DNA from 3 places in the Paenibacillus sp. sgz302114 genome. Region 1 is predicted to be linked to each of the others. Evidence: a T-box and tRNA genes for the amino acid it is inferred to sense, from the RefSeq annotation. Region 1 holds a T-box; the other regions hold tRNA genes.

The links. The T-box of region 1 lies ahead of metG (methionine--tRNA ligase). A T-box ahead of a tRNA ligase gene usually reads a tRNA of that ligase, here a tRNA-Met.
Region 2: it encodes a tRNA-Met, which carries the amino acid that the T-box ahead of metG (methionine--tRNA ligase) is inferred to sense. The anticodon was not compared.
Region 3: it encodes a tRNA-Met, which carries the amino acid that the T-box ahead of metG (methionine--tRNA ligase) is inferred to sense. The anticodon was not compared.

The regions. Positions count from the first base shown of each region.
Region 1 covers NZ_JBVYOI010000004.1:183,689-190,746, forward strand. Annotated here, with positions in the region: gene AC0LWF_RS12885 (tetratricopeptide repeat protein) at 1-639, shown strand, start outside; gene AC0LWF_RS12890 (GerAB/ArcD/ProY family transporter) at 894-1,697, opposite strand; gene AC0LWF_RS12895 (carboxymuconolactone decarboxylase family protein) at 1,940-2,401, shown strand; gene AC0LWF_RS12900 (YjjG family noncanonical pyrimidine nucleotidase) at 2,423-3,109, shown strand; gene rpmG (50S ribosomal protein L33) at 3,283-3,432, shown strand; T-box leader at 3,491-3,759, shown strand; gene metG (methionine--tRNA ligase) at 3,822-5,453, shown strand; gene AC0LWF_RS12915 (GNAT family N-acetyltransferase) at 5,476-5,895, shown strand; gene AC0LWF_RS12920 (DinB family protein) at 5,907-6,401, shown strand; gene AC0LWF_RS12925 (DMT family transporter) at 6,614-7,039, shown strand.
Region 2 covers NZ_JBVYOI010000013.1:2,272-9,329, forward strand. Annotated here, with positions in the region: gene AC0LWF_RS23105 (stalk domain-containing protein) at 1-763, opposite strand, end outside; gene AC0LWF_RS23110 (P-loop nucleotide/nucleoside kinase family protein) at 861-1,343, opposite strand; gene AC0LWF_RS23115 (GNAT family N-acetyltransferase) at 1,417-1,980, opposite strand; tRNA gene AC0LWF_RS23120 (tRNA-Met) at 2,199-2,275, shown strand; gene AC0LWF_RS23125 (TIM barrel protein) at 2,358-3,146, opposite strand; gene AC0LWF_RS23130 (AraC family transcriptional regulator) at 3,181-4,029, opposite strand; gene AC0LWF_RS23135 (zinc-binding dehydrogenase) at 4,058-5,107, opposite strand; gene AC0LWF_RS23140 (Gfo/Idh/MocA family protein) at 5,366-6,616, opposite strand; gene AC0LWF_RS23145 (DeoR/GlpR family DNA-binding transcription regulator) at 6,645-7,058, opposite strand, start outside.
Region 3 covers NZ_JBVYOI010000009.1:47,303-54,360, forward strand. Annotated here, with positions in the region: gene AC0LWF_RS20460 (EAL domain-containing protein) at 1-112, opposite strand, end outside; gene AC0LWF_RS20465 (methyl-accepting chemotaxis protein) at 147-1,079, opposite strand; gene AC0LWF_RS20470 (MerR family transcriptional regulator) at 1,261-2,139, shown strand; gene AC0LWF_RS20475 (SDR family NAD(P)-dependent oxidoreductase) at 2,287-3,006, shown strand; gene AC0LWF_RS20480 (glycoside hydrolase family 16 protein) at 2,907-3,758, opposite strand; gene AC0LWF_RS20485 (ABC-F family ATP-binding cassette domain-containing protein) at 3,948-5,687, shown strand; tRNA gene AC0LWF_RS20490 (tRNA-Met) at 5,768-5,844, opposite strand; gene AC0LWF_RS20495 (ABC-F family ATP-binding cassette domain-containing protein) at 6,009-7,058, shown strand, end outside.

The DNA of each region.
Region 1 (7,058 bases):
GTACGTGTATCGGTATATTATGAGACCGAGAATGAGAAGGACTTCTATAAAGCACTTCCGGAAGTGCAGCGGATTGACCCCTATGAAGCCCACTATTATTTCTTAGACGCGAATCTACTGAATAAGAAGGGGAAATTCAAAGAGTCGAAGGAGCGAATGAAGGCTGCGCTTGAGCTGGATTCCGAGAATCCTCAATATCTTGCGATGCTCAGCTATATTGAAGCGCTGCTAGGTGATGATGACGAATCAAGAAGGTTGGATCGTGAGGCCATTCGCTATGGGACGGAAGAGCCAATGGTACTCTTGTATCTCGCTTGGGCAGCTGCTCGCCGTTGTGACTATAAGCTGCAAGAGACCTACATGCGAAGTGCGGTCCAATTCAATCCAGATAACAAACAGTATCAGGTCGAATACTTGGAAGCACTTCGCCATCGTTATGTATTTTATCGAATCTGCTTGTGGCCCAATAAGCTATTGCGCCGACTGAAGCCATGGCAGCTTTTTGTGGCATGGGCAGTCAGTTGGATGTTGTTCAAGCCTCTCGTAGTCGTCTTTATTGTCCTTCATGTTCTGGCACACTGGTCGACTAGAGCCATTATTCATATCAGAATATTCGGCTGGCGTAGACGGCGCAAATAACTTGCAACCATTTAGGAAGACTTGCCGGAAGGCGAGTCTTTTTTTATTTTCACAGCGATCCAATGGATGACAAACAGTAGCGGGATATAGGCGAAGATGAAATAAAATCCGAGATCATTGATGAACGATTCCAAAGCTTTGATCTGCGTTCTCTCATTAATGGTCAAAATCGCAATGTAGAGGGCCATCAGTACGATAGGTAACGAAATTCGCGGTTTAAGAGAAGTAACTCGCTTCATAATTCGTGTACAGCATCAGATGGGGATACAAACCGTGGGAATGATAATTAACAGCCACATAAAAATAAACAGATACTCGAACCTGGCAAGAAACGATAGCTCAATGATCTTCGTCATCGCAAGCGTTGGCCATAGCGTATGTTTCAGAAGTCCTTGATTGAAATACATAAGCGTTATGATCATGATTGCCGCATACTTAATTGTTGAGAACAGGATGGCAAGGTGAGCCCACTTGACGTTCTTCTCGGAAGCTTTCAAGAAAGGAAAGTAAATAAGCATTGCTTCGATTCCGAAGAAAATGAAGCCAATAGATCTGGAGCCTTGAATTAAATCAAGCAACGAATGATTGAGTACAGGCAGCAATCGATGGAGTTCGCCCTGGCGGACGGGGAAATTGAACCAGATAAGCATCGGGAACATAGCCGCGTAGAAGAAGCTAACCCCCGCGACAACTCTGAACCCGCCGGAAACGACATAATAGATCAAACAAATGATGAGTCCTGTCATAGCCCATAATCGAGCGGATGGAAAGACCCACACTTGAATAATTTCGATATAAGCGCGGAGGAAGAACAGCGTCATCAAGAAGTAATAACCGACTAATAGCAGAGAAACGGTATTGCCAATGAATTTGCCGAACAGCGTTTGGTGGATTTCGATCGCATCTTTCGATGGATTTCTAAGCATTCGATATATCATCCAGACGATTAGATGCATGCTCAATCCCAGCATAATGATGGATATCCAAGCATCTTGACCGGCGCCGACAAGCACAAGACTTTGAAAATTAAATATGGTCGCTGCAGGTGTGCCGCCCAAGATATACCCTTATATGCAATGTAAAAAGCCTTAGTAAGGTATCAACCGTACTAAGGCTATTCATGCTGTTTTCCGCACTACTGAGTATTAACTGCTGCTGCCGTTAGCAAAAAACGAAGCGTTTCTTGGCGAGCCTGAGTTGTTAGCGGAATGAGGCATTAGCCCGCAGGAAATTCTTGAATCGATTGAAGTTGAACTTGTTTTGATTATTAAACTAAACCACTTAAGGAGCGTGTCTACAAATGGAAATCAGAATGGATTATATGAAAGTGCGCCCGGAATCCTTGCAAGCCTTGTTGAAATTAGAAGGGTATGTAAATAAAAGCGGTCTAGACAAAACGTTATTGGAGCTAGTGAAAACTCGCGCATCGCAAATCAATGGTTGTGCCTTCTGTCTGGACATGCATACGAAAGATGCTCGTGCGATGGGGGAGACAGAGCAACGACTGTATTTGCTCAATGCTTGGCGTGAAGCGCCGTTCTATACGGATGCAGAGCGCGCAGCTCTGGCGTTGACAGAAGCGGTAACCAAGATTTCGGAGGGCGGCGTGTCCGCTGAATTGTATGAGCAAGTGCGCAAACATTTCGATGAAGGACAATTTGTCGATCTGCTAATGGCGATCAATGCGATCAACGCATGGAATCGTATGGCGATCTCGACAACCATGGTTCCGGGAGCTTATCAGCCAGCAGCTCATAAATAACGGATCATAAATGGAGGCACTATGGGCTACAAAATACTTCTATTTGATCTTGATGACACGCTGCTGGATTTCGGAGCGAATGAGACGGATTCACTGACTCAATTATTTCAGCAATATGGTCATACATTCTCGGATGAGTTGTTTCAATTATATAACTCCGTGAACAAACAGCTGTGGACCGAATATGAGAATGGAACGATAACGCTCGACGTCGTTCTGAACTCGAGATTTTCAGAGACGATGTTGAAGATGGGATCTGTCGTGGATGGTCCTGAATGGGAGAGTCGATATCGAGAATTGTTAGGAGATGGAGAACAGCTTCATATCGAAGGCGCTTTGGAAGTGTGTCAGCGCTTATCTGCAACCCATCGACTGTTCATCATTACGAATGGGATCACCCGCACGCAGATAAAGAGACTGAAGACGGCGGGGCTATATGACTACTTCGAAGATATCTTTGACTCGCAAAGTATTGGCTATTCGAAGCCTTCTCCTAAGTTCTTCGATCACGTCATCAACCAGATCTCGAATTTCAACAGAGAAGAAGCGCTTATTATTGGGGATTCGCTTCAAACAGATATCAAAGGCGGCTTGCTGTCAGGTATAAATACTTGTTGGATCAACCGAAATTCGAAGCAGAATCCAACAGATATTCAAAGCACTTATACGATCTCGAACTTAACGGAGCTATTCGCAATCTGCAAATAAATTACCGTATTTGGTGGCACTGGCCTTATTTGTAAAGTCTGTCTAAGCTGCTAGAGAAAATGTACAAGCAGAAATTTGCCAAATTCTCGCATATTTGATCCGTTCCATGTGCCTTCGATTGTCACCCAGATTCCTTCAGTCATACCATATGACAAAGGAAGGTGATAATCATCATGCGCGTAATTATTACATTGGCATGCACAGAATGCGGTGGACGCAACTATATGACGACCAAGAACAAGAGAAACAACCCACAGCGTCTGGAGCTTAAAAAATATTGCCCGACCCATAAAAAGATGACGCTCCACAGAGAGACAAGATAGCTGGGATGATCGTTGACAACATGAAATTAACTGTATATAATTGGAAATAACTTTAATAAATAAGGCAACGATGAGAACGAGTAACGGGAAGACGACTTGACCAGAGAGCTCCGGACCGGTGAAACGGAGTAAAGAAGTCACCCGCGAATATGGTCTCTGAGCCGCGCACCGAACCCTCAATTAGCAATAGGCTGCGCCGGGAACCTGCACCCGTTATCGTGCTAGAGTATAACCGTTTGCGGCGGCGTACTCGAAGAGGTATATGCCGTGAGGCATCTACGAAACTGGGTGGTACCACGTGAGTGATAACAGACTCTCGTCCCTTTTGGGATGGGGGTCTTTTTTGTGCGCAAAATAGTCCGCTAAAAGGGAATTAAGGAGGGGATACGATGAGAAAAATTTTTATTGGAGGGGCATGGCCTTATGCGAATGGCTCACTTCATCTAGGGAGATTAGCAAGTGTTCTGCCTGGGGATGTGTTGGCGCGGTACCACCGAGCACGTGGAGATCATGTATTATACGTTTCGGGAAGCGATTGTCATGGTACACCAGTTGCTGTGCAAGCCGCGCAAGAGGGAGTGAGCCCGAAGGAAATTGCTGATAAATATCATAATGAGTTTTTGGATTGTTTCTCAAGGTTAGATTTCTCTTACGATCTATACGCTCGAACCGATGAGGAACATCATCACAGGACGGTTGAGCATCTATTCCTTCAGCTTCTGGATAACGGCTATCTTGACCGCAGAACCGTACTACAAACTTATTGCGAGAATGATGCGCGTTTCCTTCCAGATCGTTATGTTGAAGGAACCTGCCCAGTCTGTGGAGAAAAGGCAAGAGGTGATCAGTGCGACTACTGCTCTACTTTGTTGGATCCATCGGAGCTACTAGACAGAACATGCAAGCTTTGCGGACATTCGCCGGTCGACAAGCAGACCGAGCATTATTATCTGTTGCTATCCAAGCTTCAAGAGGAGCTTCATGCTTATAAGAAAGAGGCCGTAGGCTGGAGAGACAATGCGGTTCAGATGACAGAAAGGTATTTGAAGGAAGGGCTTCAAGATAGGGCAGTAACCCGGGATTTGGACTGGGGAGTCGATGTTCCCGTCAGTGGATTCGAAGGCAAGAAGATCTATGTCTGGATAGAAGCAGTGAGTGGGTATCTATCAGCAAGTATCCGATGGGCGGAAACTAATGATACAGACTGGAAGCCATTCTGGGAGCGGGACGATAACACGACCATTGCCTATTACGTACACGGTAAGGATAACATACCCTTCCACACGTTAATTTGGCCTTCCATTCTATCAGGAGCCGTTGATTTGCATCGTCCAGATCGTATCTTCTCCAGCGAATATATGACTCTGGAAGGTAAGAAGTTTTCCACGAGTCGGAATTGGGCAGTTTGGGTTCCGGATATACTTGAGCGCTATTCCAACGATTCGATTCGCTACTTCTTGATTGCCAATGGTCCTGAGAAACGAGACAGCGACTTTTCGTGGAGAGAGTTCATTCACAGTCATAACGGAGAGCTTCTTGGAACTTTCGGGAATTTTGTGAATCGGACCCTTGCTTTTGTTATGAAGTCCTTCGATTCCCGGATACCTGCTGGAAACCTTGATTCGGACTGGTCGTTGACACTCGAAAACCTTTATCACCAAGTAGGTGAGCTGATTGAGGCGGGGCGCTTTAAAGAAGCGTTGGAAATGATATTTAGTGCAATTCGGAGAGCAAACAAATATTTCGACGAGGAGAAGCCTTGGCTCACCTATCACGACAATCAAGCAGCTTGTTCCCAAACCCTGTTCGTCTGCACGCAAATTATCGCCAATCTTAGTTATTTGCTGAATCCGTTTATACCAGCATCATGCAGACAAATACGAGCTTTTCTAGCTATCGGAGATCCGGGCTGGAAGCTTACTTCCGTTCCGACAGGCTTGCAAATATATGGCGTGAATCACTTATTTGATCGCATTCCAGTTGAGCGGATTAAGGAAGAGGAAGCTCGTTTACGTAAGTAATAACCTCGGGGGGGTGGTCCAAATGAACAGTAATGAGCAATGGCAGCAGCCGCAGCAAGAGATTGTCATTAATTTATCGATCGAGCCGGACGAAGTCCCCAAACTAAGAGAGACCGTTGGTTGGGAGGGGAGACATTCTGATTATCCGATTTTGTTTGAGCGCTGCAATTTCTGGGCGGGAGTCCGGGATGAGCGTAATGAACTGATTGCCTTCGGTTATGTTGCAGGAATGGGCTTGCAGCATGGCTATATGGAGGACATTATCATACATCCGGAACATCAGAGGAAGGGGATTGGCGAAGCACTTGTAAAGCGATTGCTTCAAGAAGCAGAGCTTGCCGGTCTTGAGATTGTAACGTTGACGTTCGACACGAAGCACGCATCGTTCTATACAAACTGCGGGTTCGTTCCTTGTGGCGGCGGGGTATGGAGAAAAAAATAGGAGGTTAGTCCATGTTGAAGCTATTTCAATATAACTGGCAAGTTCGAAATGATTGGTTTAGCTGGTGCGAGTCAGTGGCCGAAGAAGAGCTAATGAGAAAGCGCACCGGTGGACTAGGTTGCATTTTGCCCACACTCTATCATATTGTTGCAGTCGAATATGGCTGGCTAAGTGGCGGAATCCAAAACAAGCAGATCACAATCCCGTCATTTGAGGAAATAGCCACGTTGCAGCAAGTAAAGGATTTCTCCGCACGCTGCCATCAGGAGCTTATGCCATTTGTCCAATCGTGGAATGACAGTCTGGAAGATCGCATTATGATTGATATTACTGACGATGGAGAACAGGAAGCCCATACTTACGGAGAGGTGATGCGACACGTGATCGCTCACGAAATTCATCACATCGGTCAATTGTCGGTGTGGGCACGGGAGGCCGGAAAGAAGCCGGTGACAGCGAATTTTATTGGAAGAGGATTAATTACGATAGACGGAGCAGTGAAGTAATAATGCTGATACCATGCGAAACTGCGCCCACGAAGCGCAGTTTCGCTTTTTTAGTATGAGAACAAGTTCGTTTTATTTGCAGGTATGATGCCAGACGATGCGAAAGCAAGTATGTTTCTGCTACCATGAACAGTTAGGACATATGTCCTTTTCGAAATCAACCGTCCATTGTTAAATAAAGAGAGCAGTTGGATTGGGGAGGAAGAAGAGGAATGAAAGGAATTGGTTATGCGATACTTGGCGGCGTATTTCTAACGATGCAAAGTACCGCCAATGCCGTAATCGGCACTCGGCTCGGAACATGGCAAGCGGCGACTTTAACGCAAGGAACAGGGTTTGTTGCTGCTTTGATGGTCATATGGATGATGAAGGATCAATCTTGGAGGAAGCTCTCTCAGGTAAAGTTCCATTATCGGATGGGCGGCATGCTGGCAGCGATTATCATATTCAGCAGCATTACTGCTTTTCATCACAATGGCGCAGCTTTAACGGTATCTTCATTAATGATCGCTCAAGTATTGGCCACGCTTGGCATGGAGAAGGCCGGATGGTTCGGGACGCGCACGCTGCAGCTTCGTTTGCCGCACTGGATTGGAATTGGACTCATGATTACGGGAATCTTATGTCTATCCTATTAGGCTGCGATCGCATGAAGGA
Region 2 (7,058 bases), on a different contig from region 1:
TGGAGTAACCAATTTCAACAATATTATTGGCATCTAAATCTCCAATACGAATCTTGAAATTATCTTTAGTCAAATCAATGGGAGCTACATCCAATGCTATCCGTTGAAACATTTTATTAGGATCCGTTCGATATTCTAAATATACAGGTGCGGTGAAGTAGGCTGGATTATTCTCGTAATGACTTGTGATTATTCTTATTTCGTCATTAATTCCATCCTTGTTTAAATCTATTGAATATTCATGGAGTACAGTCAAATGATCGAGCTCAACATACTCAAGGATAGGTGGTATGTCATATTTAACATTGGGTTTGACTGTTAGGGTCTTACTCTTATTGATCCACTCTATATTGTTCCCGTAGTAAAGAGCAACGGCTTTAATCGGAACAAAAATTCTCCCGTTAATTAGAAGTATTTTAGAATTCAAAGGTACTTTTTCTCCATGATCCATAAAATAATCCTTACCGGTTTGGAATTTCAAATGTTCTTCCTCATCCCCGAGGTCTGTATCGTAAGAAACAGTCTTCGAATCTGGGTCCCACATGACTTCTTTGGAATTGAGGAGAAAAGGCAAACAATTTTGAAGACCTACTGAATCTACATACATATGACCCTTTATCAGCTTTCCTGCAAACGTCTTGTCCCCTCCAACCAAGGAATGTATTGTTCCTTCATTCTCTAAGACTTTACTTGCACTAGCAGGAATACTTAACGTTACGCACAAAATAGATATAAACACCATCGATAAGGTTAATCTTTTCATTGGCATAAACCCTCCTCTCGGGATTTATTGAATACATATATTAATAGACGTTAGATACAGTGCTAAGTTGCAATTTCATAACTAATTGCCGGAGGTTTCAAGTTTCAAGTTCCTCTAGTGAAGGTGGCTCGAAAATTTGTATCCACTCTTTAAGTTTATCTTTGGGTATGAAAAAGGTTCCCTCTCGATTCATCTCATTTCTAGCTTCTAATCGTTCAAACAACACCTCTTCAGGCACATCAACAAAATGAATTTTAAAGTCAGCCCCTAGATTATTAGCTCGAGTACGAAACTCGTCTCGTTGACTTCGAACCCAGCATCCAAAATCCAGAATAACATCAACACCAAGAATTAAAACTCTTGCCGCCACTTCCCACATCAGGGACTCCACAGAATCATGTCTGGAATCATGCTCTGTTTCCTCAGATTTCGTCATGTTATCCCCGAAATCATGCCCAAATAGATGGATATGCCATTCATCAGGAGTAAGGCGAAGTGCAGAGTATTTCGTTTCGAGTTGACGGGCCAAAGTAGTCTTACCGCTACAAGGAAGGCCAACCATTAAATGTAAGGACGCCACGAGATTCCATCTCCTTTTTCAACCTATATACAGCCACTTTGTTCGAATTCCTCCGAGCGGAACACACATCGCCTTATATCGGCTTCACCATGCGGCGATAGTCGCTATCTCCGATGCGCAGCGTGCCGGTTTCGGTATAGCCGCTTGCCGCGTAGAGCTTGTACGCTCTATCGTTATAGGCTTCCACGATTAGCGCCGTGCGGTCGAACCCGAGCTCGGCTGCACGCTGCTCGGCCGCAGTCATAAGCCGCTTCGCAATGCCCTGCCCGCGATAAGGCTCCGCGACAGCCAGCGCATCCAAATAGTATTCACCGTCCTGGGCCTCCCTGACGATTGCGCTTTCCGCCATCGACGGAGACCGGCGGCGCTGCTGCGCCAGAAAAGGCTCGTCCAGCAGATGCGCATCATTGCCGGAGTAAGCGACGAGCATGCCCGCGACCTGCCCGTCTTGTTCAGCGACGAGGACGTGGTCGCAGCTGATCCGATTGCCTGGCTGATTGTAGAAGCCTGCCAGCCGTTCAGCCGCCTCAGCCTCATCGGAAGCTCCAGTAAGCAAATACGCGATGTCCCCGATCGCTTCGAGCAGCAGCGGAATGACCGCCGGCGCGTCGTCTCTTGTCGCCATACGCGTTAACACGGCAATTCGCCTCCAATTCTTATTCTAATTCTGCTTCTTCCTATGTTACCGACTTCACTGAAAGTTATCTACGCACATTATATCCACTTGCCGAATGAGGCAAAACAGCCCTTTTACGTAGAAACACTACATTAAGTTTGCTTGTTAGTTCGAATTGCTGTAGCATAAGAGGCTAGATGAACGTTAAAAGATAAAGTGCTTAGTTATACGATCAATATCGCGGGGTGGAGCAGCTCGGTAGCTCGTCGGGCTCATAACCCGAAGGCCGCAGGTTCAAATCCTGCCCCCGCAACCAACCTACATGATTTGCTCGACATATATGAAAATGCCTCCAATCCACGTTCAGTGGATTGGAGGCATTTTTGCATAACTAGTTTTCACGCATTATTTTTCAAGTAACGCACTGAATCAGACAAGCTCTTGCTCCGTTCTCCTGACAAGCCGCATTCCAAAGATAAAAAGCCTTCATAACGCAGCTCCTTCAATTTGGCAAAAGGCTGACGGAAGTCCAGATGGCCAGTACCTGGTTCCTTCCGCGCGCTGTCGGCGAGGTGGAAGTAGCCGATGTTGCTGTAATGCTGTTCAATCACTGCGGTAATATCGGCTTCCTCAATGTTCATGTGGAAGAAGTCAGCCATTACTTTAATGTGCGAGCTTCCAGTCCGCTGAATGAGCGATACGGCCTGCTCGACCCGGTTAATCATATGATCCTCGTAACGATTAAGCGGCTCCAGCAATAGATACACGCCAAGCTGCTCTGCTTTCTCCGCGATTCTCGATAAGGAATCTAGCAACGCTTCCTCATCGCCTGCGGAATCGCGCGGCAGTGGGACGCCTCTCGTTACGATGCCAAAAGCAGCGGGAGCTATCAGGCCTTGCGCCCCGATTCGCCGAATTTGTTCCAGCGACAGACCGATTCCGGCTACTGCTTCGAGACGCTGCTCGCGGTCAAAATCTCCGATCCAATGTTTATAACCGCCGCATACGGCGCTCGCCGGAATTCCCGAACGCTCCGAAGCGAGTATAATTTCATCTGCTGTTTGCTCTGCTAAGGACGCTCCATGATGCGTAATCTCCACGCCGTCATATCCCAATTGTCTAGCTTCCGCGAAGATATCGCTGTAGCCGCTCTTTCCGGTCAATCTGTCCTGCAATGCGAACCTCACCGGGCATGACTCCTTTACTTGGATAAGTTGTTGTTCATGTATGGAAGCCGAAAGGCTTGTTGAGCTCCCGATATTGAGATGGCGGGACGCCAACATAGGATTTGAATAATCGGCTGAATGTCGGGATACCGCTGAAGCCTGCCGCAAGCGCGATTTCGCCGATGGATAGGTCGCTTGTTTGAAGCAGCGTCTTCGCTTTGAGTACTCGCATCTCGCGGTGAACCTGGATTGGAGACTTCCCGAACAATTCTTTGAAGCGATTGCTGACATACGTCGGGTGCATCTGTATTTTCTGAGCTAATTTGCCTAGTGACAATTCCTGCTCTGGATGCTGAATAATTTGCGCTAATATTTCCAGAAAGCTGTTGGAATGCTGATCTGGGCGATTAACCGCGTTCTCATTCATCGCCGAAACGAGGATCTGATACAGCAATTCCAGCGATTTGGCTTTCTCCAGAATACGGGTCGGTAGAAAACCAGGCGCAGCATTGCGGGAAATCGCGGAGTTCTGAAATTGGAGGAACGCTTGCTCGAATTCGGACGTATTCTCCAGCTTGAATATAAGAGGAAGCTGAAACAACCGGAACACGTCAATTAAACCAGCGATTTGGAACGTAAAATGCCACCACAGAAAGACGGATTCCTCATTCGTGTCCTTGTAATGATCATGCTCGATATTGGGAGGAATAAGGACGACATGCCCTGTGTCGATCGGATAAATGACGTCACCAATCCGCAATGTCGCCTTGCCTTCTTTATGGTAAGACATGACATAATAGGGAAGGACGCGACCGAGCACCTTCAGCTCTCTTCGGCTATGAATGTCGAATTGATGGATATGCAGCGACGCATGCTCGAGCAGCATGTTCAAGCTTTCACTCACGTTTCTTCCCTCCCTAGCCGAACATTTATTAGAAAGTCACACCAAGCTTGACGCTTCTCTCCGGATGCTGATCGACGAATTCCTCATAGCCTTCCGCACATTCAAGGAACGGGATGACCGGGTTAATGATTTCTTCGCAATTGATTCGATTCCCCTGCAGGATCGTCCAGCATTCGTTCTCGACTCTTCTCCAGCTCCATCTCGGATGGTCAGGGTTCGGATCGCTGCATGCGCGCGAGAAGATAATCTTCGCGTTATTGAAATGTGCTTCCCGGCCAAAATCAAGTCCGCCCTTGAAGGCGCGAGCCCATCCGACGTATGCGATTGTCCCGCCGTAGGCCAACCCGCGTAGAGAGGATTGGAGCGCCTGCTCATTCGCGCTTGTTTCAATGATGACATCGACGCCGAGCTTGCCCGTTGCCTTCTTCAATTCGAGGCCAATATCTTGCGTGAGCGGATCGAACGCAGCATCAGCTCCTGCCCGAAGCGCTGCTTCCCGCCGCTTGGCGATAGGGTCGATGACCGCCACGTAGCTCGCTCCGCCGAGGCGTGCCAATTGCGCCGCAATCGCGCCAATGGCTCCGAGTCCGAATACCGCTACCGTATCTCCAACTCGCATCCCGCTGTCCCGAATTCCGCTGAGCGCGAACTGGGCAGGATCGAAGCATAGCGCATTTTTCCATGGCATCGTGTCCGGCATCTTGAGCAAATAATAGTTATCGACTGCATTGACGATATGCGTTTCACGAATGCCCCCGTAACTGCACACCCGATCGCCCACTTTGTAATCAGTGACGTCGCTACCCGCTTCCACAATAACGCCGACCCATTGGTTGCCCAAGTTCCATTTGCCAAATTTATCGGACCTGTTCGTCTCATCCCTCGGAATAAACGCCTGCCACTCTTCATTATAGTAATCGTTCACATGCGGGCTCTCTCCACGGAACTCAGCGAGCTCGGAGCCATGTTTCGGTGAAGCATACTGAATTTGGACCTTCACTTGTTGCGCCTGAACGACCTCATCCTCATATGGAACCAAGGCTGCTTTTCTAGGAGAAACCGCTATCAATTTCTGCATCATATTATTCATGCTCCTTTGATCTTCTATGGTTTCGCAGTAAGCGCTTACGACGACTTAGCCCTAATTATAATGACATCTGCAGAACCCGTATATAGCCGTAATAAATAGATATATAACCGTTTTACAGGGCATGAAGCTAAACTATCACCTCTAGTAATTATGTACAAATTTGCTGCTTTGCTAAAAATAAAAATGACCCGCAGGATAGACACTTTGCATAAAATGTCTATCTTACAGGTCTAGGCTCAGATCTTGTTACGCCAGCGACTTCAGATCTGCAATGTAGCGTTCGAAGCTTACCGTCTCTCCTGTCAAACGCGACTGCTCAGCGGCAAAAACGAGCAAATGGCTGTGCGCGGATTCTAGCCCTGAGCTTACGCCGCTCGTCTCCGTCTCCACCTGCCTGACGAAGCTCTGCATGAGCACCGAATCCGCTCCGCTGTGCGAGCCTTCCTGCTGCTCTGGTCGAATGATCTCCGTCTTGCCGGAGAAATGGCGTATTTCAATTTCATTCGTGCCGGAATGGCCGAGCAGCTCGCCGGTCGTACCCATGATTTTGAAGGAACGGCTCGTGTCACGGGTAAATGCCGTCATCGTGAAAGCGACCGTCACCTCGTTATCGAACAGCATATTAACGACTTGATGATCGACGACATCGTTATCGCAGCGGAACACGCATCTGCCGTACGGTCCGTGCTTTAAAGCGTGCAGACGCGCTTCGATTGTCGGGGCGAGCGAGACGACATTTTGCGGCCACTCATCCTTCTCGTTCAGATACAGCTTAATCGCCGAAACTGGACATTCATGCTCCACCTTGCAGCCATCGGTGCAGCGGGCCGTTGACCCTTCGGGCGCATTCTCCTCTCGGAAATACGACAAACTGCCGTAGGAGGAAACACTCTTGCAATTGCCGCCGATGATCCACTTCAAGTAATCAAGATCATGGCAGCACTTCTGCAGCAGCATCGGGCTGGACAAGGTGCTATTGCGCCAATTGCCTCGAACGAAGCTGTGCGCTTGATGCGCGAAGCCGACGTTCTCCGTCCAATGAATCGTCATCAGCCTGCCGACGGCGCCTTGATCAAGCAGCCGCTTCACGGTGCTGAAATAGTTCGAGTATCGCATGCTGTGGCAGATTGTGAGTATCCGATTGCGGCGCTCCGCCTCCTCAGCCATAAGCAGCGCTTCCTTCGGATTCGGCGACATCGGCTTCTCTAGCAGGATATGATAACCGACCTCAAGCGCCTTCATCGTCGGCTCGTAATGCTCTTGGTCCATCGTGCAGATGAGCAGCGCTTCACAAAGCTTGGGCTGATTAAGCAGCTCCTCCCAGCTTGCGAACTGTTTATCAGGCGCGATGCCGTACATCTCGGCGAACTTCAGTCTGCGCTCGTCATTTGGCTCCGCCACAGCAACGAACTTGATCTCATGCGGCTTGCGCAGTGCGTAAGAACCGAGACCGAACATGCCCCGATTGCCTGCCCCTATTACTGCAGCGTGAATCATTGCTCCATCCTCCTATTTTATGAAAATATTAGAGGTCCGTAATAACGCCAGTGACCCCGTCGTATGGAATGATCGTGAACAGCGCCGACTTCTGCAGCTTCGTCTGGTCATAGACTGCGTACACCTGGCTTGACCGTGCGATGAACAACTGAGCGATGCGGGCTTCCAGCTCGGAATGCGTCGTAAAACCGTGCTCGCGAGAGACCCCGTCGACACCGAGGAACATCTTCGCAATGTTCAGCTTCTCGATAACGCTCTCCGCCAGCGGCCCAATCAGCTCGTAGCTTTTATGCCGCATGACACCACCGGATACGACAACCTGGACGCCCTCTGCATCAAATAATTCTGCTGCAATATTAACGGCGTTCGTGACGACCGTAATGTTCTGATGCTCCTTCAACGCCTTGGCAATGAGGAAAGTTGTCGTGCCGCCTGTCAGGCA
Region 3 (7,058 bases), on a different contig from region 1:
CGTTCTTAATTCGCATAAGTCTAGACGCATCACGCAGCAAATGCAGGTTAAGGGGCCCTTCGGCCTTAATATCGATTAGCAATTCATTTAGTCCGCAGCCCTGACAGCTCAATGGCTTTCCCTCCCGCTGTGATCGGATTCGTCGTTTAATTCAGGATCCGCCTGATTTCGTTCGCCTTTCCGTCGAGCTTATGGGCGGCCTCCTCGATACCCTGGAATTCATCGACGGCTTGCTGAAGCCCGTTCTGGCTTTCGGTGGCAAGTGTTCGGGTACTTTTCGTGCTTTTCGCGACTTCCCGTACTCGGGCTTGAATTCCTTCGACGAATCCGCTTACATCCTTAGTCGCTTGCTCGACTTGGGCAGCCAGCTTGCGAACCTCGCTGGCGACTACCGCGAAACCGCGCCCGTGCTCCTTGGCATGGGCAGCCTCGATCGCCGCGTTAAGAGCAAGAAGGTTCGTTTGCGCGGCAACATCTTTAATCGACCGTACGATTCCGCGAATGGAATCGGACTGGCTTTCCAGCTGATGCAGCACGACCATATTGTCTTCGGAGCCCGATACGACGTTGCCGACCGCTTCCTCGATCTGCTTGCTGCAAGCCATGCCTTCTCGAGCCCGGCCGAGCAGCTCTTCGGACATCTGCAAGAGGTCCTCCGTCAATCGGGCAGCCGCCTGTTCCCGCTCGTCGATGTTCGTCGCGATCTTCAGTACGCCGGAAGGTGTACCCTCTTCGTCGAGGATTGGCATATAAGTCGCTTCAAGCCAGACGAGACGGCCTTCTTTTCTCACTCTTTGGATTTTGTCCTGGAACGACTTTCCTTGCCGTAAACCTTCCCACAGCTTAAAGTATTGGGGGCTGTTTTGGAATTCCGGAGTACAGAACGACGCATGTCGCATTCCGATCATTTCCGACGGTTGATAGCCCATGGACCGCGCGAAGTTATCGTTGACATAAAGCACGCAGCTCTCCATGTCGAATTCGATCATGGCAAGGGAGCTTTCAATCGCCGTCATCAGTGCAAAAAGCTTCTTATCGCCTTGTCTCTCTATTGAAGCCGTCTCCTGTTCTCTAATCATTGGAATGTGCTCCTCAATTGTGTATAGATTATTTTGTATAGATTATTGACTATAATTGTACAAAATCTATACATAAACAGCAAGGTATTTGGAAAGATTATTTAAAAGTGAACAATTTTTTGGCCAGGCTCTCCTTATTTTGTATCGATTATGTATAATTACATAGAGGAGGGAACGTATCATGTATAGTATGAAGAGGGCATCCGAGCTGCTGGATATCCCGGTTGTAACGATCCGGGCTTGGGAGAACAGATACGGGGTCATCGCCCCGAGACGCAGCGGAGGCGGACACCGCCAATTAAGCGAAGAGGATCTATCTAGGCTTCGCTTCCTTAAAAACCAAATCGAACAAAACGGCTTGAAGATCAGCGAAGCTGTGCGACTGCTGCGGCAAAGCGATTCCGTCCCTCCGGAACAGGCCGCAGAACAGACGGCAAGCAGCCGGACAGTCGACGGTTTGGTCGACAAGCTATACATGGAATTAATCCAATTCAATTCCGTCCAGGCGGATAAGACGATTGATCTGGCTTTTGCCTTATACGACTTCGAAGAGGCGTTTCGACGTATCATCGTTCCCGTTCTTTATAGGGCCGGAGCGGAGTGGGAGTCCGGCAAAATCGTCGTAGCTCAGGAGCATTTTGCTACGGAAACGATTTTGCGCAGACTATCTGCCTTGTTTCGGGTCTTTCCCGTGAATCCCAGTTTGCCCGTCGTATTGGCTTTTTGCCCCGAGGGAGAACGCCACCATCTCGGACTCATGTCGTTCAGCCTCTTCTTGCGGAAACGCGGAGCCGCCGTTTTGTATTTGGGACCCGATACTCCTTTGAAGGATCTGGACGGGATTATCGCAAATCAGTCTGTTTCTTTCATCGCGGCTTCCGTTACGGACCGCTGTTATGTGGACAAGCTCATGGAGTGGATTGAAGCAGCCGCGCGGAATCATCCCCAATTGCGGTTCCTCCTTGGAGGGGCGGCCTTCGACCGAGCGGAATGGCGTCCTGTTAAGGCTAACGTACGCTACCTGTCTGCCGAACAATGGGAAGATTGGCACAAGGCTTAAGAAAAGCTGGGTCAGTAAGGGGACATGTATCAGCGGAGGGAATTGACCTCAATGACAGAAAGGCACCCAGTCGGGTGCCTTTCGTTCTCGCTCTATTGATGATACGGTGAGCCGGACCACAAGTAAGATCAATCGAAAGGAAAAATCATGAGAAATTTTATTATCTTCGGAGCAAGTAAAGGATTGGGAGAGGCATTTGTCAAAGGATTGCCAGAGAAAGGAGATCGTGTTTGGATGGTTTCTAGAACTTATCCTAACAGTTTAGATCTTGAAGATGGTGTTCAGAAATATTGGATTGAGGCTGATTTAGCGAAGCTTGATGCAAGCAATCTGATTGCGAATACACTTAAAGACGTTACGATAGACGTATTGATATATAATGTCGGGATATGGGAGAGCAAAGGGTTCAGAGATGACTATGATTTTGAGAAAGATGATCCAGCCGAGATCGTCAACATCATGAATATAAATGCGACTTCCGCTATTACCTGCATACAGAAGCTTCTACCGAATCTGAAAAAGTCAGATAACGCTAAAATTTTCTTGATTGGTTCTACGGCAGGTCTTGAACATAATGATTTCACGCAAGTTTCATTCGTAGCTTCTAAATTCGGATTGCGTGGTATCGGAAATTCGATAAGGGAGCATGTAAAAAAGTATGGGATCGGCGTAACTTGTATAAATCCTGGCGAAATTGCAACCCAAATTCCATTGGAAGATGGAATTGAGAAGGTCTTGTCGGCATACAACGGCACACAGATTCCTCTTCAAGATATTGTTTCTTTAGTTAAATGCGTAATGAACCTTTCCAAAGCCTCATGTGTAAAAGAAATAAATATGCCAGCAATGCTGGATACAAATGCGTAGTCAGTCCACTCGATATTTCCGCTCTCTTGCGTCGGGACCTCATAGATGTTTAGCATCAGCTGCACGGGATAGCTTGGTGATTGTTGCGAGCGATGGATGAGTTCGTTGTCAACATAGAAGTCGACTCCTTCAGGAGTCCAATCTACCGCGTATATATGGTAGTGCGTCGGATCAATGGCAAAATCCCGTTCGAAAAACTCTTCTTCTATACTGGGGTCACCGAATGCATGGATGCCAAACCCGAGCGTGCATGATCCTTCCCTCACGTTCCATCCTTTCAGCTCAAACGGGCAAATTTCCGCGGATCGTTCGGGCGAATCCTCAAAGCCTATTATCCAGAACGCGCAAACATTTCGTGGCGTGCCTAGACCTCTAGCCCGTATTTCGAAAAAGCCGTATTGCGGGACAAATAAACGCTCCTCAGCTTGTTCCTCGCGAACGAGACAATGAGGCGAGAACCGATGCTGGCCAAACGCACCGGCTAGCGGTCCTGAGAATACTCCTGTTTGTAAATTGCTTACTTTCACAGTGCCATTGAATTCCGGGCTCCACGGCTGTTGGTCCTTGGTGATGCTCAATAAGAGCTCACTATTCTCGAATTGATAATTTGCAGCAGCATTCTGCCGGCTACTCCATTGCGGTAAATAATAAGGTAGCCATTTCGTGCGATCCAACTCGGTTGTCTCGAAGTCATCGTGGAATATAAGGGTGTAGTCTGGCTTTTCTAAAGGGTTCCTTGGAAAATCAAGCATGCTCATGGTGGCGCATTGGCAAGATTCTGCCGTTACGGACTTCCTTAATATGCTACATGTATTAAATATTGCTTAAGACGGTTCTGATGGGCAGGATAGTAGTAATGCATGTTACAATTGGTTAGCATCCGTTTGAGTCATGTCCTACGAAGAGAGCACACCATTCTAGATATAAAGAAAGGTAACACGATGATAAAAGTTAATAACCTATCCTTCTCATTTCCGCAAAAAGAGCTATATAAAAACATTTCATTTACGCTTGAAGAGTCACAGCATTGCGCTTTTATAGGAACGAGCGGCAGTGGGAAAAGCACATTGATAGATATACTGATGGATCCGGAAAGACATATGTTCGAGGGCATGTTAGAAATAGACCCAACTTGCAAAATCGGGTATGTAAGTCAATTCTCGCAGCTAGACAAAACCAAAGAAACAACCGTTTTCGAATATATAGGGGAACCATTTATTAAGCTGCAAAATGAAATAACATCTATTTGCACTGAAATGGAAACATCATCGGATATTGAGCCGTTATTGGAAAAGTATCAACTCGCTTTAGACGCATTAGATTCCATCGGTGGGGATGATTTTGAAAGCAGCATTAATAAGAAACTAAATTTAGCAAACCTCATGAGGCTAAAAGATCATAGGGTATCCGACCTCAGTGGTGGGGAATTCAAACTTATTCAAGTGATGAAGGAAATGCTGAGTAGTCCGGACTTAATGATTATGGACGAACCGGATGTGTTTCTAGACTTTGAAAACCTAAATGCGCTTAAAAATCTTATTAATTCTCACAAAGGAATGCTGCTGGTTGTTACGCATAACCGATATCTATTGAATCATTGCTTCAACAAAATTATTCACCTTGAGAACACGGAGCTTCAAGAGTTTGATGGGCGATATATAGATTATAACTTCTCATTGCTTCAGACTAAGGTTGAGTTACAAGAAATTACAATCGCTGAGGATGAAGAAATGAAGCGAAACGAGAACATAATCAATAATCTTAGAGTGATCGCAACTTATAATTCAGAAGCCTCTAGAGGAAAAGCACTAAAAGCTAGAGTTAGGTTTCAAGAAAGATTGGAAGCGCGTAGAATTAAAGCGCCATTCGTTGATATTAAGCAGCCGAATATTCGTTTTGGTATTGAACATGAAATGGAAGACGCCATTGTTGTAAATGTCAAAGATTATCGTGTTTCCTTTGATGAGCTGCTGTTGGACAATGTTAACTTTGAGATAAAATCTACGGATAAAGTAGCCATTATTGGTTCAAACGGTACCGGAAAAACGACTTTACTCCGAGATATCTTTAAAAATAATCATGCTTCAATTGAAATCAATGCTGATGTTAAAGTGGCCTATTTATCTCAAATTCAAGGCGAAATGCTAAAGGATTCTAATACAATACTCGAAGAATTCATCGATGCTGGGTTTAACACTTATGATGAAGTCAGATCGTATATTTCAAGCTATGGCTTTGAAGGAGAAATCGTTAATCAGAAGATAGCATCATTATCTGGCGGAGAAAAAAATATTCTTCAATTGGCTAAAGTTGCTGCCAGTAAAGCAAACGTATTGCTTCTTGATGAGCCGACAAGCCATTTAGATACCTATACCCAAATAGCACTGGAGCAAGCCATTGAGGCATATCAAGGCGCAATTATCATGATTTCTCATGATTTCTATTCGGTTGTAAATGGTATGGATTATGTTCTAATCATTGAAGATAAGACGATTAGAAAAATGAGTATGCGCAAATTTAGACAGATGATTTATGCGAGTCATTTTGATAAAGACTATCTAGAAACGGAACAAAATAAAAAAGCACTCGAAATAAAAATAGAATTGGCTCTAAAAGATGCTAATTTTGAACTTGCAAAAGGATTGGTTGAGGAGCTAGAAGAGCTGATTAAGTTGCTTTAAAAGAGAACAAAGAAAAATGCCTTTAAACCGCAATCAGCGGGTTAAAGGCATTTGTATATAAGAACGAGTTGATTGTAAGTTGGTTGCGGGGGCAGGATTTGAACCTGCGGCCTTCGGGTTATGAGCCCGACGAGCTACCGGGCTGCTCCACCCCGCGATAGAATAACTAAGCATGTTGGTCGTAACGTTGTTCAGGTCTCTCATACTACAGCAGTTCGAGCTAAAGTGCAAGTTCTTTAATGGAAATCTCACTCAAGGAGTATTCGTAAGGCGGCGATGGTATAATCACGCTAGAGTGTTGAAACCAGAAGGGTGATTGCCATGAGCGTAATACGTTTGGAGAACGTAACGAAGAAGTATGAAGAGTCCATGATCTTTCGAGATATTTATTTTCGCGTTATCCAAGGGGAACGGATCGGCTTAATCGGTCGGAATGGTGCCGGCAAGTCGACGGTATTTAGGCTCATTATGGGCCAAGAAGAGCCGACATCCGGCAAGGTGGAGATAGATCCGAATGTCAGGATCGGGTATTTCTCGCAATTCTCGGAGCTGAGAGGAAGCCTGTCCGTTCAGCAAGAACTGGAAGCCTGCTTCGAACAGGTGGCCCTTATTGAACGTGAGCTGCAAGAGGTCGGAGACAAGCTGGGGGTGGTTACTGACGATAGCGAGATGGACAAGCTGCTGGCGAGGCAGGCGGAGCTATTCGAGCAGATGGATCATCTTGATGGCTGGAACGTGTCCGTCGAGATTAATACCGTGCTTACGAAGCTGGGGTTTAACGACCGCTCTCGCAATCAGCCGATCGATGAGTTGTCCGGAGGATGGCGTAACCGCGCGGCGCTCGCGAAGATGTTAATCGAGCTGCCCGATGTCGTTCTGCTCGACGAGCCGACGAATTACTTGGATATGGAAGGCATCGCGTGGCTGGAGCAGTGGCTGTACCGATTCAAGGGAGCCATGATTCTGGTGTCGCATGACCGGCAATTTATCGACAAGGTTGTCACGCGCACGATCGAGATCGAGAACTACCATTTTCAAGAATACGAAGGCAACTACACCGACTACATCCGTAAGAAGAAAATGCGCAAGAAGGAGCTGGACCGCCAGTTCGAGTGGGAAGAAGAGCTGCTTCTTATGGAATCCGAGGCGATCGACGCCCGTGCAAGCAGGAAGTCCGGTTCCAAGGACCGTCTCTCGCGCAAGCTGGCAGATAATAAGAAGCGGATAGAGCCGCATCCCGTTAACGTGCTGATCACCGATATCTACGAGAAACTGCGCTTTCCGGACAAGCTATGCGAAGTGAAGCAGATCGGGCAAACCTACGAGGGGCGGCAGATCTTCGAGAACGTTAGCTTCGATATTCAGAAGGAA